Regions from separate parts of the Sporomusa aerivorans genome, predicted to be linked through region 2. Evidence: riboswitches for the same ligand, from Rfam matches in the RefSeq annotation. Region 2 holds a riboswitch; each other region holds the start of a gene.

What was found. Region 2 has a riboswitch for lysine ahead of SATMO3_RS03035 (YfcC family protein). Riboswitches for the same ligand answer to the same signal wherever they lie in the genome.
Region 1: linked by a shared signal. The riboswitch ahead of dapB (4-hydroxy-tetrahydrodipicolinate reductase) and the one ahead of SATMO3_RS03035 (YfcC family protein) in region 2 are both predicted to bind lysine.
Region 3: linked by a shared signal. The riboswitch ahead of SATMO3_RS05035 (DUF441 domain-containing protein) and the one ahead of SATMO3_RS03035 (YfcC family protein) in region 2 are both predicted to bind lysine.
Region 4: linked by a shared signal. The riboswitch ahead of SATMO3_RS30470 (DUF441 domain-containing protein) and the one ahead of SATMO3_RS03035 (YfcC family protein) in region 2 are both predicted to bind lysine.

The regions. Positions count from the first base shown of each region.
Region 1 covers NZ_CP156926.1:3,849,418-3,853,167, forward strand. The annotation lists gene dapG (aspartate kinase) at 1-212, opposite strand, end outside; gene SATMO3_RS18430 (aspartate-semialdehyde dehydrogenase) at 226-1,257, opposite strand; gene dapB (4-hydroxy-tetrahydrodipicolinate reductase) at 1,310-2,104, opposite strand; lysine riboswitch at 2,260-2,433, opposite strand; gene SATMO3_RS18440 (general stress protein) at 2,562-3,239, opposite strand; gene SATMO3_RS18445 (YlmC/YmxH family sporulation protein) at 3,305-3,580, opposite strand; gene SATMO3_RS18450 (hypothetical protein) at 3,589-3,750, opposite strand, start outside.
Region 2 covers NZ_CP156926.1:662,523-666,272, forward strand. The annotation lists gene SATMO3_RS03025 (amidohydrolase family protein) at 1-232, shown strand, start outside; gene SATMO3_RS03030 (alanine racemase) at 294-1,409, shown strand; lysine riboswitch at 1,484-1,665, shown strand; gene SATMO3_RS03035 (YfcC family protein) at 1,826-3,229, shown strand; gene SATMO3_RS03040 (M20 family metallopeptidase) at 3,250-3,750, shown strand, end outside.
Region 3 covers NZ_CP156926.1:1,118,620-1,122,369, forward strand. The annotation lists gene SATMO3_RS05030 (phosphoglycerate dehydrogenase) at 1-864, shown strand, start outside; lysine riboswitch at 928-1,094, shown strand; gene SATMO3_RS05035 (DUF441 domain-containing protein) at 1,227-1,685, shown strand; gene SATMO3_RS05040 ((2Fe-2S)-binding protein) at 1,714-2,040, shown strand; gene SATMO3_RS05045 (NAD(P)/FAD-dependent oxidoreductase) at 2,030-3,100, shown strand; gene SATMO3_RS05050 ((2Fe-2S)-binding protein) at 3,164-3,505, shown strand; gene SATMO3_RS05055 (NAD(P)/FAD-dependent oxidoreductase) at 3,513-3,750, shown strand, end outside.
Region 4 covers NZ_CP156926.1:6,367,219-6,370,968, forward strand. The annotation lists gene SATMO3_RS30460 (putative bifunctional diguanylate cyclase/phosphodiesterase) at 1-197, opposite strand, end outside; gene SATMO3_RS30465 (hypothetical protein) at 703-1,161, opposite strand; gene SATMO3_RS30470 (DUF441 domain-containing protein) at 1,573-2,031, opposite strand; lysine riboswitch at 2,189-2,358, opposite strand; gene SATMO3_RS30475 (phosphoglycerate dehydrogenase) at 2,419-3,375, opposite strand; gene SATMO3_RS30480 (2-hydroxyacid dehydrogenase) at 3,543-3,750, opposite strand, start outside.

The DNA of each region.
Region 1 (3,750 bases), 3.2 Mb from region 2:
AGCTCGCGCGCAGCAATATTTTTGTAGGCCGTCCTTGCTACGCCAATCAGGGTATCAGTGGCATAGGGAGCGCCCTGCCGCCCCATTGCCGACACTACAACAACCGGATTAAAGCCTTGGTCCCGCGCTTTTGCAATCTTGCGCATTACCAATTCCCGCACTTCGGGCGACGCCACCGACGTCCCCCCGAACTTCTGGACAATTACTCGCATTTTTTTTTACACCTCAAATTAAATTATGCTCGATCATATACTCGGCAATCTGTACAGCATTAAGGGCTGCACCTTTGCGAATTTGATCCCCCACCACCCACATGTTCAATCCATAAGGCACAGTTTTATCTGCACGGATACGGCCGACAAATACTTCATTACGATCGGAAGTATATAAAGGCATGGGATACAGCATTTCAGCCGGATTATCCTGTACAATAACACCGGGAAATTTAGCCAGCAGGTGTTTAGCCTCCGCCGGTGACAGCGGCCCCTCTAATTCAATATTTACCGACTCGGAATGGCTGCGGAACACAGGTACGCGAACGGTCGTCGAGGTGATGCCAATAGTATAGTCATTCAATATTTTATGGGTTTCGTGTACCATTTTCATTTCTTCTTTGGTATAGTCATCCTCAACAAACACGTCAATATGCGGCAACAGGTTGAAGGCGATTTGATAATGTTTCGGCAGGCTGGCGCTAGGCAAAATGTTAGCTTCCACTGCGCGCCCCTCTATAGTTGCCTTAACTTGATCTGTTAGTTCGTCGATAGCTTCTTTACCTGCTCCTGACACTGCCTGATAGGTCGAAACAACAATCCGTTTTATTTTAACAGCATCATAAATAGGCTTTAATGCCATTACCATTATAATAGTTGAACAATTAGGATTCGCAATAATCCCTTTGTGATTTTTAATGGCCTCGGGATTTACTTCGGGGACGATGAGGGGTACTTCCGGGTCCATACGGAACGCACTTGAATTATCAATGACGACGGCCCCGCGTTTAGCCGCTTCAGGCGCCAGAGTTTTACTAATCGAACCGCCGGCAAACAGGGCAATCTGCACATTCTCAAAAGAAGCAGGCGTAGCTTCCTCAACTATGTAACTTTTTCCCATAAATTCAATAGTTTTGCCTGCCGATCGTTCCGAAGCCAACAGTTTTAACTCATTAAACGGAAAATTGCGTTCTTCGATAAGTTTAAGAAATTCTTGGCCAACAGCTCCAGTTGCCCCCAAAATTGCAACATTATATTTTTTCATTACAAAAACGCCTCCAGATCCTTTACATTATCTTTTACTTCTTTGCCGTACTTTAGCCCATTATATGTTCAAGACCAACAATTAGACCGTCAACAGTAAGTACTTTTTTACAGGCCAATACCACCCCGGGCATGAACGACTCCCGTGATATAGAGTCATGACGGATGGTAAGCGTTTGTCCTAAACCGCCGAAAATAACTTCCTGATGGGCAACATATCCAGGCAAGCGAATGCTGTGCAAACGGATACCGGCTAAATCTCCGCCACGTGAACCCTCTAACTTCTCAACTTCCTGAGGGTGGCCCTGCCGCATCTCACCTCTTACATTGGCAATCAATTCGGCGGTTCGCAGCGCTGTACCGGACGGAGCGTCCAGTTTTTGATCATGGTGCATTTCAATTATCTCTACATGGGGTAAATACTTGGCCGCTTCCTGCGCCAGTTTCATCATAAGAATAGCACCTATCGAGAAATTAGGTGAAATAATTGCATTAACCTTGTTAACTGTACATAGTTCACGAATCTCATTTAGGTCCTCGTCAGTTAGACCGGTAGTGCCTACAACCGGGCATACACCATGTTTGCTGGCGATGCGGATGTTATTCATAACTGCTTCCGGCTTCGTAAAATCCACCATGACCTGCGGCTTTGTTTCACTGATAACAGTAGCCAAATCATTTCCTACTGTTACACCTGTTTTCCCAGCGCCAATAATATCGCCAACATCAGCAAAGTCTGAATTGATATCAACTGCACCCACAATGCTTAGCTGTTGATCTTTATGAACTGCGCGCAATACTTCCCGGCCCATTTTTCCGTAAGCACCACAAACCATCACTCTAATCAAGCGCTATACACCTCCTGTTAAATAATCAGTTTTTCCATTTTTTTTGGGCAAAGCTATAAATACAAAACAGCCAGTGAGCGCATCTCTCACCGGCTGCCACAGACAGCGTAATCTGACCATAGGAAAATATATATATAAATATACTTTCACCGACCAGATGAGATAGCGCTCCACCAAAATAATGGTGACAGTCTTAAACCTATTTGATGTAAGACCAGTAAAGGAAAATTCGGCAATCTTCCCTTACTTCGGCAGTTGCCCCTTTCCTTCAGTTCATTGACGCCGCTCTCCCTGAAAGTACTCTTGGCTTCCGCACCTCTACTTCATCCCGTACAGGATGTTGCTTATTCATTTTATACACATTTTATACCAAAGGTTCCAACATTGTCAATAAATATTAACATCTGTGTATACTTTATAATACTTAGAAAAAGAAACCGGGGAAGTCCCCGGTTCTTTAACGCATTGCGTGAGTTTCGACGTCTTTGGCTCCGCTTTGCCGGAGAATTTGGGCCGCTTGGTTCGCTTTTGCGGCATCAGAACGTATTACAGCCAAAATTCCTCCCTCAGCTACATGCTGTTCATACCTTCTGCCCGCTTCAGCCGGAATTCCCCAGTCAATCAAACCGCCGGCAATCCCGCCTGCTACAGCTCCGCTTAAGGCAGCGGCAATCGGGCCGGCAGCAACGATAGGGCCTACTCCCGGAATAGCCAAAGCACCAGCTCCCAAAAGCAAACCGCCAATACCGCCTAACGTTCCTCCTGTTAATGCGCCGTCTGTGATATCATCTTCGAAATAATCGCTGCCTTGCTGCCTTTGTTTCTTTTGATTTTTAGAAACAATATTAATTTCCTCAGTCGTAAAGCCTTGTGTTCTGAGAGAATTAACAGCCTGTTCAGCACTTTCGCGCGAATCAAATACACCGATTACGCTTTTAACTCCGGAACCGCCGCCTTGTGTACCGCCACTTGCGCCTTGTTGACTTGAAGTACTCGAAGTATTAGATTGAGCGCTTGCGCTTGTATAGCTAGTCACCAAGGCATTGCCGGATTGTCCTGCGGTTTGGTTCGTTGCCTGATTGGCAGCGGCATTTCCTGAAAGTTGATTCCCACTGTTGTTATTTGTTGTGGCCATAGTAATACCTCCTAACAATAGATTCATATGCAACCTACTGTTAGGTTGAACCAGCTTCAAGCTTTTTATTCCCCGCTAAAGGTAGAATAAAAACGATCGTAGGCATTATTTAAATCAACAATGACAACCTCATCCCCAATCCGTTTAATAGCTTGCCAGGGTATAACGGAAATCTGATTGTCAGCTAGCAGATTTAATAACGCTCTCCTTTTGGGCAGAATAAGCCCGCCGATAACCCCGGTCCGGCTATCGAAAGTAACCTCGCAGTCCGCAATATTTCCTAAACGCGCGCCATCTCCCAGATTAATAACTTCTTTGCCTGACATTTCACTTAATCGCATATCCTCACCTACTTACCACTAAATAGTTTAGTAAAAACCGGTTGAATGACGGCTACCCCTATAGCCGTCATCGCCAAAGGATCAAAGGAAAGGAAAGTAACGGTAATCCGTTCCGGTAAGTCAAGCTTTAAAAAGGAAACAATCATTACCAGGGAGAGATAAACTCCCCC
Region 2 (3,750 bases):
AATGACTAGTTTGCCTGCTAAGCGATTGGGGCTTAAGGCTAGAGGTCTTATTAAGGAAGACTATTACGCTGATATTGTTATTTTCAATCCCGATACGGTGCAGGATAAGGCAACTTATACAGATCCTAAGCAATATTCTCAAGGTATTGAGAATGTTATTGTAAATGGACAAGTTGTAGTAAATCATGGATTGCAGAAGGATGTATATGCAGGAAAAGTTCTAGGTAGATAATAAAAAAAGGTGAAGTCTAAAATGGCTTCACCTTTTTTGTAAAAATCGGAGGTACTATGGTATGAAAAGAATAAACCAGCTTACTACACCTAGCTTTTTGGTTGATTTGGATAAGATGGAACAAAATATTAACGATACGGCTGAATTATGCAAAATTAATAGAAAATTGCTCTGCCCTATGGTAAAGACGCATAAAAGCATTGAGATTGCCAACCTGCAAAAAGCTCATGGAGCCACAGGTTTTTTAGTTGGAACGCTTGATGAAGCAGAGAAATTGGTTCAGCATGGTTTTAAAGATATTATACTCGCCTATCCTGTTGCGGCAGCAGAAAATATTGAAAGAGTTATTGAGCTTGTTAAAAAAGCGCATATTACTGCAAGCTTTGATGGAATTGATGCGGCTATGCAAATGCAAAAGTTACTCATAAAGGAAAAGTTGACCGTAGACTATCTAATTATTATTGACTGTGGTTTACACCGATTTGGGGTTAAGCCGGATAAAGCTGTGGATTTAGCAAAAGAGCTAAGTGAATTATCCACCTTAACATTTAAGGGTGTTTCCACACATCCAGGACATGTATATGGAATCAATAATCTATCTGATATTGAAAGAGTTGCCCAAGAAGAAATAGAAGCTTTGGAAATGGCAAAAGATTGTTTAGTTGCAGCGGGCTTTGTCGTGGAAATAGTTGCTACCGGTAGTACGCCAACGCTGCAATTTGCTGTGCAAAATAAAACAGTTACTACCCTAAGACCAGGAAATTATATTTTCTATGATGCGATTCAAGTCGCCTTAGGTATAGCTCCAATCGAAAGGTGTGCGCTGACGGTACTGGCAACAATTATTGCTAATCCAAGTGAAAATATTTTTATTATAGATGCGGGAAGTAAATGCTTTGGTTTAGACAAGGGAGCGCACAGTGCTTCACTGGTAAGTGGATACGGTATTGTAAAAAAACATCCTGAACTGATTGTGGAAGGATTATCGGAAGAAGTCGGTAAGATTAGAGCGACTCAACAGACTAGTTTAAAAGTCGGTGATAAGATTGAAATTATTCCCAATCATGCATGTGCTGCTGTGAATATGTCAAGCTTTTTGTTAGGACATCGACAGGGATTTGTTGAAAAAATGATAGATATTGATGCAAGAGGTGGTACAAATCGGAAGCCTTGGTAGAACCATCCCCTTGAGGTGCCCCAACAGATTATTGACACCTGCTTTTATGTAGTGTAAAATTAATACAATTTGATAGTTTGTATAGAGGTGCGGGATATTATCAGTACTCACGGCTAGTTGGCAGACGTTGAACCGTGATGAAAGGAATACCCGCCGAAGCAAAAGTTATGCCAAGAACCTTTGCTGGTCTCGTATTGAACAAATACCAGACTGTCACTCGGTAAGAGATCTTTCCGGGTGAAGCGCTATATCACATGCAGGAAGTATAACTTTTTGCCCGCAAGCAGTTGTGAAAGCGTTCACACTGCTTTTTTGTTTTTTTCTGGTCCTATGAAAAATAACCAAGGCGAACATTACCTTGATTAATATATATCCCGCCGCTTGCGGGAAGGGTTATCGGAAGAGGAGGATACTAAATGCAAAAAAAAGCAGAAACATTCCGCGTTCCACACACATTTGCAATCATTTTTACGATCATTTTGTTAGTTGCGGCAGCTACCTGGATTCTTCCCGGTGGTGAATTTGACCGGGAAAAAAACAAGGCTGGAAAAACAACGGTTGTAGCCAATACCTACCATCCGGTTGAAAGTAAACCCCAAGGCATTAAAGAAGTATTCATGTCTCCGCTGAAGGGTATGGAAAAAGCGGCCAATATTGCCGGATTTATTTTGATTGTCGGCGGTGCCTTTGCTGTTATCCAAAAAACTGGTGCCATTGATGCTGGTATTATGAAAATGATTCGCCTACTAAAAGGTAAGGAAATATTATTAATTCCTATAACTATGACTATGTTCTCGGCAGGTGGCGCTATCTTCGGCATGTCTGAGGAAACCATCCCCTTTGTCGGCATATTTGTACCCATGGCGCTCTTAATGGGCTATGACCGGATAACCGGGATGTGCATACCTTATGTGGCTGCCACAACCGGCTTTGCCGGTGCTATGCTTAACCCCTTTACAGTAGGCATAGCGCAAAGCTTTTCCGAGCTTCCCGCTTTCTCGGGCATAGAATACCGAACTGGCATTTGGGTGGCAAGTACCGTCTTAGCCATATCTTTTGTCATGTGGTATGCCCGCCGGATTAAGAGAAACCCCGAACTAAGCCCAACGTATGAAGAGGATAAAGCTGCCAGAGCCAGCCTGCAGCACCTTAAAGAAAGTAACGCCACCCTTACCACCGGTCAGCAATTAGTGCTTACCTTGCTTGTAGCCGGGATGGCGCTGATCGTCTTAGGGGTATTGAAATGGGAATGGTACATTGATGAAATTGCCGCTGTCTTCTTGGGCATGGGAATTTTCGCTGGAATATTTGCCAAAATGAGTACTAATGATATTGCGGATGCCTTCGTTGTTGGCGCAAAAGACATGGTAAGCACAGCCATCTTAGTTGGCTTGGCCCGTGCCATCGTCGTGCTGGCTTCTGACGCAAAGATTATTGACACCATTTTAAATACTCTGGCTGCGCCATTAGCTGGTCTGCCGACTTTGGTTTCAGCATATGCAATGTTGATAGTTCAAATAATTATAAATTTCTTCGTAACTTCCGGTACCGGCCAAGCAGCACTGACAATCCCCATCATGGCTTCTTTAGGCGATTTAGTTGGTATAACCCGTCAAACTACCGTACTTATTTATCAGTTTGGCAACGGTTTCAGTGATATGATTTTCCCCACTTCCAGTGTACTTATTGGTTGCTTGGGCATGGCCGGCATTCCTTGGTCAAAATGGGCCCGCTGGGTACTGCCGCTGCAGATTGCTTTTTTTGTTTTGTGTGTAATTGCTATCACGCCAGCAGTACTGATGAAATGGGGTCCGTTCTAAAAATATAAGGAGATGTAGCAATGAAGAACTTAATTAACGACCAACTTGACCAGTTACAGGAGGTACTGTTCGCCCTTAGTGACTCAATCGGTCAAAACCCGGAGTTGGGTATGGTAGAATATCAATCTGCCGCTAAGCTGACCGGCTTGTTGGCTGAACATGGTTTTACCGTTGAAATGAATATTTGTAGTTATGAGACAGCATTTAAGGCTGTCTATAACTCCGGCAAGGCCGGTCCTACGGTTGCCTTTCTCGCCGAATATGACGCATTACCGGAAATTGGTCACGGCTGCGGTCATAATATGATCGGCGTCATGGCGGCAAGTGCGGGAATTGGCCTAAGCAAAGTTTTGGCCGATATTGGCGGCCGGGTAATTATCCTGGGAACACCTGCGGAAGAAACAATGGGTGCTAAAGTAGCAATGGCTAACCAAGGTGTTTTAGCCGATGTTGATGCAGCCATACTGGTTCATCCCCACAGTAAGACCCACGCCAGCGGCATATCCCTGGCTATGGATGCC
Region 3 (3,750 bases), 460 kb from region 2:
TGGCAGATTATGTGGAATGCAACAGAAGCGGCAATGACTGCCGGAGATATCATTCAGCTTAATGCCCGGCAATTGCTTGACGCCATTTTGGTGTATTCCAGCTCTGATGAAATTAGCCGGGAAGTTTTCAAGCATTGCCGGAATTTGAAAGTGGTTTCGCGGCATGGCGTAGGTATTGAAAACATCGATGTCAGCGCAGCGCAGCAAGCAGGGGTGCAAATAAAAACAACCGATAAAATGCCTGGCTATGAGACGGTGGCCGATTTAACGTTCGCCTTAATGCTGTCTTTGGCCAGGAAGGTGCCGCAGATTGACTCCAACCTAAGAAAAAATGGCTGGTATCGCCCGATAAGCAGTGATGTTTGGGGTAAGACACTGGGGATATTCGGTTTGGGGCGCATTGGCAAAGCCGTTGCCAGACGGGCTAAAGGTTTTGATATGAGAATCCTGGTGAATACGCGGCATCCGGATGAAGCCTTTGTTACAGCACACGGTCTTTCCCTGTGCACTAAAGAAGAGCTGTTGGCCGAATCGGATTTTGTCAGTCTGCATTGTGCATTAACCGCAGAAACGAAACATATGATTGGCGCGCCGGAGTTCGGGTTAATGAAACCCAGCGCATATTTGATTAACACCGCCCGGGCCGGTCTGGTATGTCAGCGTGAGCTTCTGGCCGCGCTGAAAAGTAAAAAAATTGCCGGTGCGGCGGTTGATGTATTCGAGCAGGAGCCTGCGGTAAATGACCCTATTATTACAGAGGATCTGGATAATGTAGTAGCTACTGCGCATGTGGGTTCTTACACAGTGGAGTCTTTACGCCGGATGGACTTTCTGGTAGTGCAAAACATTGTGGCAGCAGGATAATGGCGGGTAATTAGTATTTAGTATTGCAGGTTTGTTTTAAAAGCAATTGAGAATCTAGCAAATCGGTATGGTAGAGGCGCGAGTCGCAATAGTACTTGCAGGGAACTGGCTGTAATGAACTGCGGGGAAAGGGCGGATCGCCGAAGTGCCGGGAACTGCCAGTTTCCGGCACTGGGGTCGTACTCAACAGGTACGGCACTGTCATCTTCGGATGGTGAGCTATCGCACTTGGGGTAAGACTTCCCTCTTCACTATGCCGGTAGCCCCTAGTACATGGTGGCTGCCGCTTTTTCTTTGGCGGGCGGAATGCTCTTGATTTACACACCGGGAATGACTAAATCTTACTGCATAGGATGTGAAATATGAGCTGGGACAATATGCCGCTACTAATCATTCTTGTGCTGGCAGTTATCGGTAACAACCAATCGGTATCCCTGGCTGTCGCGGGACTTCTGCTTATAAAACTGATGGGTTGCACAGTCTGGTTTCCTTATATAGAGAATCATGGCCTCAATGCCGGGATCATCATTTTGACCATGGCCGTGCTGACCCCCCTGGCTCAAGGCCGTGTATCTGCAGGCGATATGCTGGTAGCCTTCAAAACACAGCCAGGCCTGATCGCTATTATTGTCGGCATATTTGTGTCCTGGCTGGCAACACAAGGCGTATATTTTCTGAAGGCATCACCGGAAGCCACGACATCCCTGATTGTCGGTACCATTGTCGGCGTTTGTTTTTTGCAGGGGCTGGCGGTTGGACCGCTGATTGCCGGCGGCATAGTTGCCATTATCATGAATTTGTTGAACCTGTTTACTCAGTAGTTTGAGTTGGTACAGAGGAGGGAAGCGGATGGATATTCAGCAGCAAACTATATTTGGCGAGCGTGTGCCGGGCAGACCTGTTACCATCTATTTTGAGGGTATCAGGCTGTCCGCCAGGGAAGGTCAAACCGTAGCTTCGGCTTTAATGGCACATGGTTTCTATGCCTTCGGCCACAGCCGGAATTTATCGCAGGCCCGGGGACTTTACTGCGGCAACGGGCGCTGCCAGAGCTGTCTTGTTACCATTGACGGGATAGAACATGTGAAGAGTTGCAGCACTCTGGTCCGGGAGGGCATGATGATTACCAAATATGCCGGTGATCCGGACGTCAGGAGAGAGATGCATGAAAACTGATGTATTAATAATCGGCGGCGGGCTGGCCGGGCTTGCTGCGGCTCACGAAGTGGCGGCAAACGGTTATTCCGCAATTATTGCCGATGAAAGCTGGAGCCTTGGCGGTCAGCTTAGACAGCAAACGCAGACAATTCCTGATATGCCTGTTCCTTATGCCGGACTCAGCGGCTGTCAACTGGCGCAGACACTGGCAGAGCGGTTACAATACCTGCCTGTTCAAAGCCTGCTGCAGCATGACGTGATTGGCGTATATGCCGACAACAGTGTGGGCGTTGCCTGCGGCGGTCGGATGGAAAAGATCACTCCCGGCTGTATTATTATCGCTACCGGAGCTGCGGAGTCAGCTCTGCCGTTTCGTGGTTGGACGCTGCCGGGCATCATGACCATTGGGGCAGCACAGATCCTCATGAACCGTGAACGAATCTATCCGGGGAAAAAGGCTGTGGTGCTCGGTTCCAGCGACATGACCCTGGAGATTATCTGCCAAATGCGCAAGCTTGGCATCGAGGTAGTCGCGCTGGCCGAACCATCTGCGGCGCTTGTTGCGACCGATGAGACTATTCTCCAGGCCTTCCGGGCGAGTGGCATACCGGTCCTGCTGCACTCGCAGCCAATAGCCGCAACCGGCGGCAGCCGGGTGGAGGAAATAATTCTGACTTCCGGTGCAACCCGGAGGGATACCAGGTATGAGGTAGATCTTGTCTGTCTTGACGGCGGCAGGCATCCGGTACTTGAGACCATTTCTGCTTTAAATTGCCGGCTGGCCTTTCGCAAAGAACTGGGGGGCTGGCTGCCCTGCTATTCCGCCAGTCTGGAGACCTCTATAAGCGGCATTTTTGTCGCAGGACAAACGGCAGGAATAACCTCCCAGGCCGGAGTATACCGGACTGGTGCCATTGCCGGTCTCGGTGCCGTCAGTTATCTTAAGCAGAATACAGCAGAAAATACAGCAGAAGCGCATTCAGCCGCCAAACAAGCACACTGGGATGGCTTGATGACATTGGAATCAGCCAGGTATCCGGCTCGCTGGCAGGCACGAATGGCTCATATCGGCATTTGATCCGGCAATGAGTATGACGGTGGCATAACCGCAGACACCCAACAAGAAGGAGGGGCACAAAACTTGGATAATTTGACAATCGTTTGCCGGTGTGAGGAATTGACGGCGGAAGATATAGCAAACGCCGTTGCGCAAGGGGCGGAAACCTTTGATGATGTGAAAAGGCTGACCCGGGCCGGCATGGGCCTTTGTCAGGGTAAAACCTGCCGGCTGATTATAGCAGAATTAATCGCGCAGTATCGGGGAAAATCAGTAGACGAAATTCCTGTGCCACGGCAGAGAATGCCGCTCCGCCCCATTACGGTAGGCAGCTTGGCAGCGCACCATACCGGCGGTTCGACGACAAGATCGCTGCTGGCGGAGTCGACTTCGCATCCTACCACACAGGAAGGGCAGGCGAAGTAAGTTGAGAATGGAGTATGATACGATTATTATCGGCGGTGGTGTCATTGGGAGCGGGATTGCTTATCACCTTTCCGAGGTGCAACCCGATGGAATTTTAGTCCTGGATAAAGAATTCCCTTTAAACGGAACCTCCGGTTCAACGCAGGGGTGGGTGTGGGTACAGAGCAAGGTTCCCTCCTGGTATGGGGAACTGTCGATGTTCAGCGCCGATCTCTACGAGTTCCTGCCCCGCAGGATTGGTGATA
Region 4 (3,750 bases), 790 kb from region 2:
CTTCCGTCCATGTTAATAAACAACATAATATCCTTGGCATTTTCCGCCAGTATTTTGTATTTCTCCAGTTGTTTGCCGGCATTCACCAGTTCATCTATCTGCTCCCGATATTTCTCAAGCACAGCGCGGGTTTGCTTCTTATGCTTAATGTAGGTACGAAGATAATTCGCCAAAACGTGCGGCCGATGATTAATCACGAACAATCTCCGCGGATTAGCCTTAACGGGGCCGCACTGTGCCGGCTTAATCGCCTTCGGCGGTATATTCCATTCTTTATATTTCTTAAACCTGCCAGGCCTATAGTTCATCGCTACCACACTTTCTGCCACTACATTTCAAAAATTTTAGCAAATTTATTATCTGTTTTTGGCAAAATAATCGTTATATCAACAAAATGACTATATAAAATTCAGCCTGATATGACATGTTTATTTCCTATTTGACTTTATTCGATTTACTTTCTCCTATAATTATTACATAAAATTACCATTTCCAACGCGCATACATAATGCTCTTATCCGCATAAATGATATTGATTCTATATATCAAAAATTCAATGCAAATAATGTTCCTACATCATTATTTCTGCTTTCACCCCACCGGCGAACGGGTTTAGAAAACACGCTTCGCCAAAATAAAGAAAGAGCCGCTCTGAAACAAATGTCTCAACGCGAACTCTCTACTTTTGCCGGTTAACTGGATTCAATTTTTTAATGCGCTCTTCTGGCCGTCAAGATAATCGCAAATAGCCACAAACTCTCTGATATCGGTAATCTTCTGCAAATCCCTCAGGTCAAAGATAATGTCTGAATACTTATGCTTAATAAACTCCATATCATGCAGTTCACATTCAACAAATCCATCCCGCCAACTATGGACATACGGTATGAAGTCATCCCAATTACGCTCGAAATATTTTACCTTGGCAAAACACAACTGGTATATATAGAATATGACTCTTATAACTGAGGATTTTTTCAAAAATTTGTGGCTGAAAAAGATCTTCTGCGGATATTTTCCCTTAGGCCTTTCCCAGTACAAATCAGAGTTGCTGTGAAGATTGTATTTGCGAAGCACTTTAACCGTTTCGTCGGCTAACTCTGCCATTAATACCTCATCCCTCATATTGCCATCGAGTACCTTTAATAATTGATAATCCAACGGCCGAACCTCCCTGCTGATCGTTCAGGCGTAAACATTAGAGCAGTGAATAGGAACAGGAAAATAAGATCAATTCCTATGATAATAAGCTTATTCCACAAATTGATACTTTACTCCTTGCGGTTATCGAATTAATTTTCATATACTATCGATATATTTTATATCAAGCTATTGCTTTGCGCACAGCGTAAACGCCTGAAAGCTTAAAACCGGTTTAAAATAAAAAAACACGGCTTGCGCCGAGCTTGTGGCAAAACATAAGCTATGTTGCCTGCATATTAAAAAGAATTTATACTTTCTTTCCATATAAAAATAACGGCAGGGCTTACAAGCTTCGAAGCCTTGCCGTCCATGCAAAACTTGGGCGCAATCGGGTATCCGTTTGCCAAAAACGGCATATCAGTTGCCAAATCACTGTTTAAATGAATTCAATGCATTAATTATCATGGCTACGAAGCCGCCTGCAATAAGCGGACCAACCGCCAAACCGTGCAAAAAGCATACTCCGCCGATTGTACCGACAATCAAAGCAGTCGTAGCCTCCGGCGATGCTTTCAAAAAATGCATGCCCTGCGTTGCCACCCAGGAAACAAATATCCCGATGACAATAGCAATCAGACCTGACTGGGTTTTGAAAGCTGACATCATTTCGCCCAGGGATATCCGACCTTGCGCCAACGGCGTCAGCACCGCCATTGTCATTATGGTTATACCAATATTCAATCCATGAGTTTCGATACTTGGAAACCAGGCTGTCAATCCCAGCAGCTTTATCAGCAGCAGCACCAAAGCAGCCAGGGCTACCGACTGATTGTCGCCAATAACTGCCAGTACGAGAATGATTAATAGCGGCATATTTTCCCAGTTCATATTTCCACATCCTAAATCGTGTAAGATTCTCCATATTAAGATGAGTTTTTTGCCTTCTTTTCATCCAGCGCGGCAGATTAAACGCCGGCAGATAAAAGAAAAAAGGCAGCCACTATCTACTTAGGGGCTACCGGCATAGTGAAGAGGAGTCTTCCCCCAGTGCGATAGCTCACCATCCGAAGATGACAGTGCCGTACCTGTTAGATACGGCCCCAGTGGCGGGAATTGGCCGTTCCCGCCACTTCGGCAATCCGCCCTTTCCTTTACAGATCGTCACTTAGCCAGCTCCCTGTAAGTACTATTGCATCTCGCGCCTCTACCATACCGATTTATTTCGCTAATCAAGTTGTTAAATCCCTGCTTGACTGGTTAATTTTTTTGATTGACCTACACTGCTTCCACAATATTCGCCGCCACCAGAAAGTCCATCCGCCGGAGAGAGTCCACCGTATAGGAGCCAACATGCGTGGTTGCCACTACATTATCGAGATCTTCCGCGATTAGGGGGTCATTTACGGCCGGCTCGGTTTCGAATACATCAATGGCTGCGCCGGCAATTGCTTTGCTTCTGAGCGCGCTTAGCAGATCACCCTGGTTTACCAGTCCGGCCCGGGCGGTGTTTATCAAATAAGCGCCTGGTTTCATCAGGGCAAACTCCCTGGCGCCAATCATATGCTTTGTTTCGTGACTTAGCATACAATGCAGGCTGACAAAATCGGCTTCGGCCAGCAGCTGCTCTTTGGAACACAAGGTTATGCCGTTTGCTGCTACAAAGGCATCATCAGGATGCCGCGTGCTGGCCAAAATTTTCATATCAAAGCCTTTGGCCCGTTTGGCGACGGCTTTGCCAATGCGTCCCAGCCCGAATATACCAAGCGTCTTGCCCCAAACATCGCTGCTGACCGGGCGATACCAGCCGCTTTTTCGCAAAGTGGCATCAATCTGCGGCACCTTCCTGGCCAGCGACAGCAGCAACGCAAAGGTTAGATCCGCAACCGTCTCATAGCCAGGAGTCTTTGCCGTTGTTTTAATTGCCACGCCTGCTTGGCGGGCTGCCGCGGCATCAATATTCTCGACACCCACCCCATGCCGGGATACCACTTTCAGATTCCGGCATTCTTTAAAAACCTCGTGGTTAATTTCATCCGAGCTGGAATAAACCAAAATGGCATCAAGCTTATGCCTGGCATCCTGCTGAATGATGTCTCTGGCACTCATGGCCGCGCCTGCCGAATTCCACACAATCTGCCAGCCGTTTTCGGCAAAATATTGCTCCAGGCTCTTTCTATGCTGAATATCGATTTGGCTGCCAAATTCTCTAGATGTGATCAATACTGTTTTCAAGATATCCAATCCTTTCCGCTCTCGCATAGTATCATTCCGGTATGCAGGCATTCTAAATGCGCCTGCATATCAAATTCAGGATACTTTCAACAAGTCGAACAGGGTCAGATTCCATCTTCACTATACCTATATACCTAAACCGTCGCCAATGTCTCTGACTTGGATTTTCACAGGTTTACAATATTCACCGGCGGCTGGCCATTTATGGCTCTCGCTATATTATCCAGACTCGCCAGCAGCATCTTGCGCATAGCCTCCACCGTAACGCCCCCGATATGCGGTGTAACCAGCAGCCGGTCCTTAGCCGCCGGCGAAAGGCTCAATAACGGATTTACCGGCGCCGGCGGCTCCGGTGCAAAAACATCGATAGCCGCA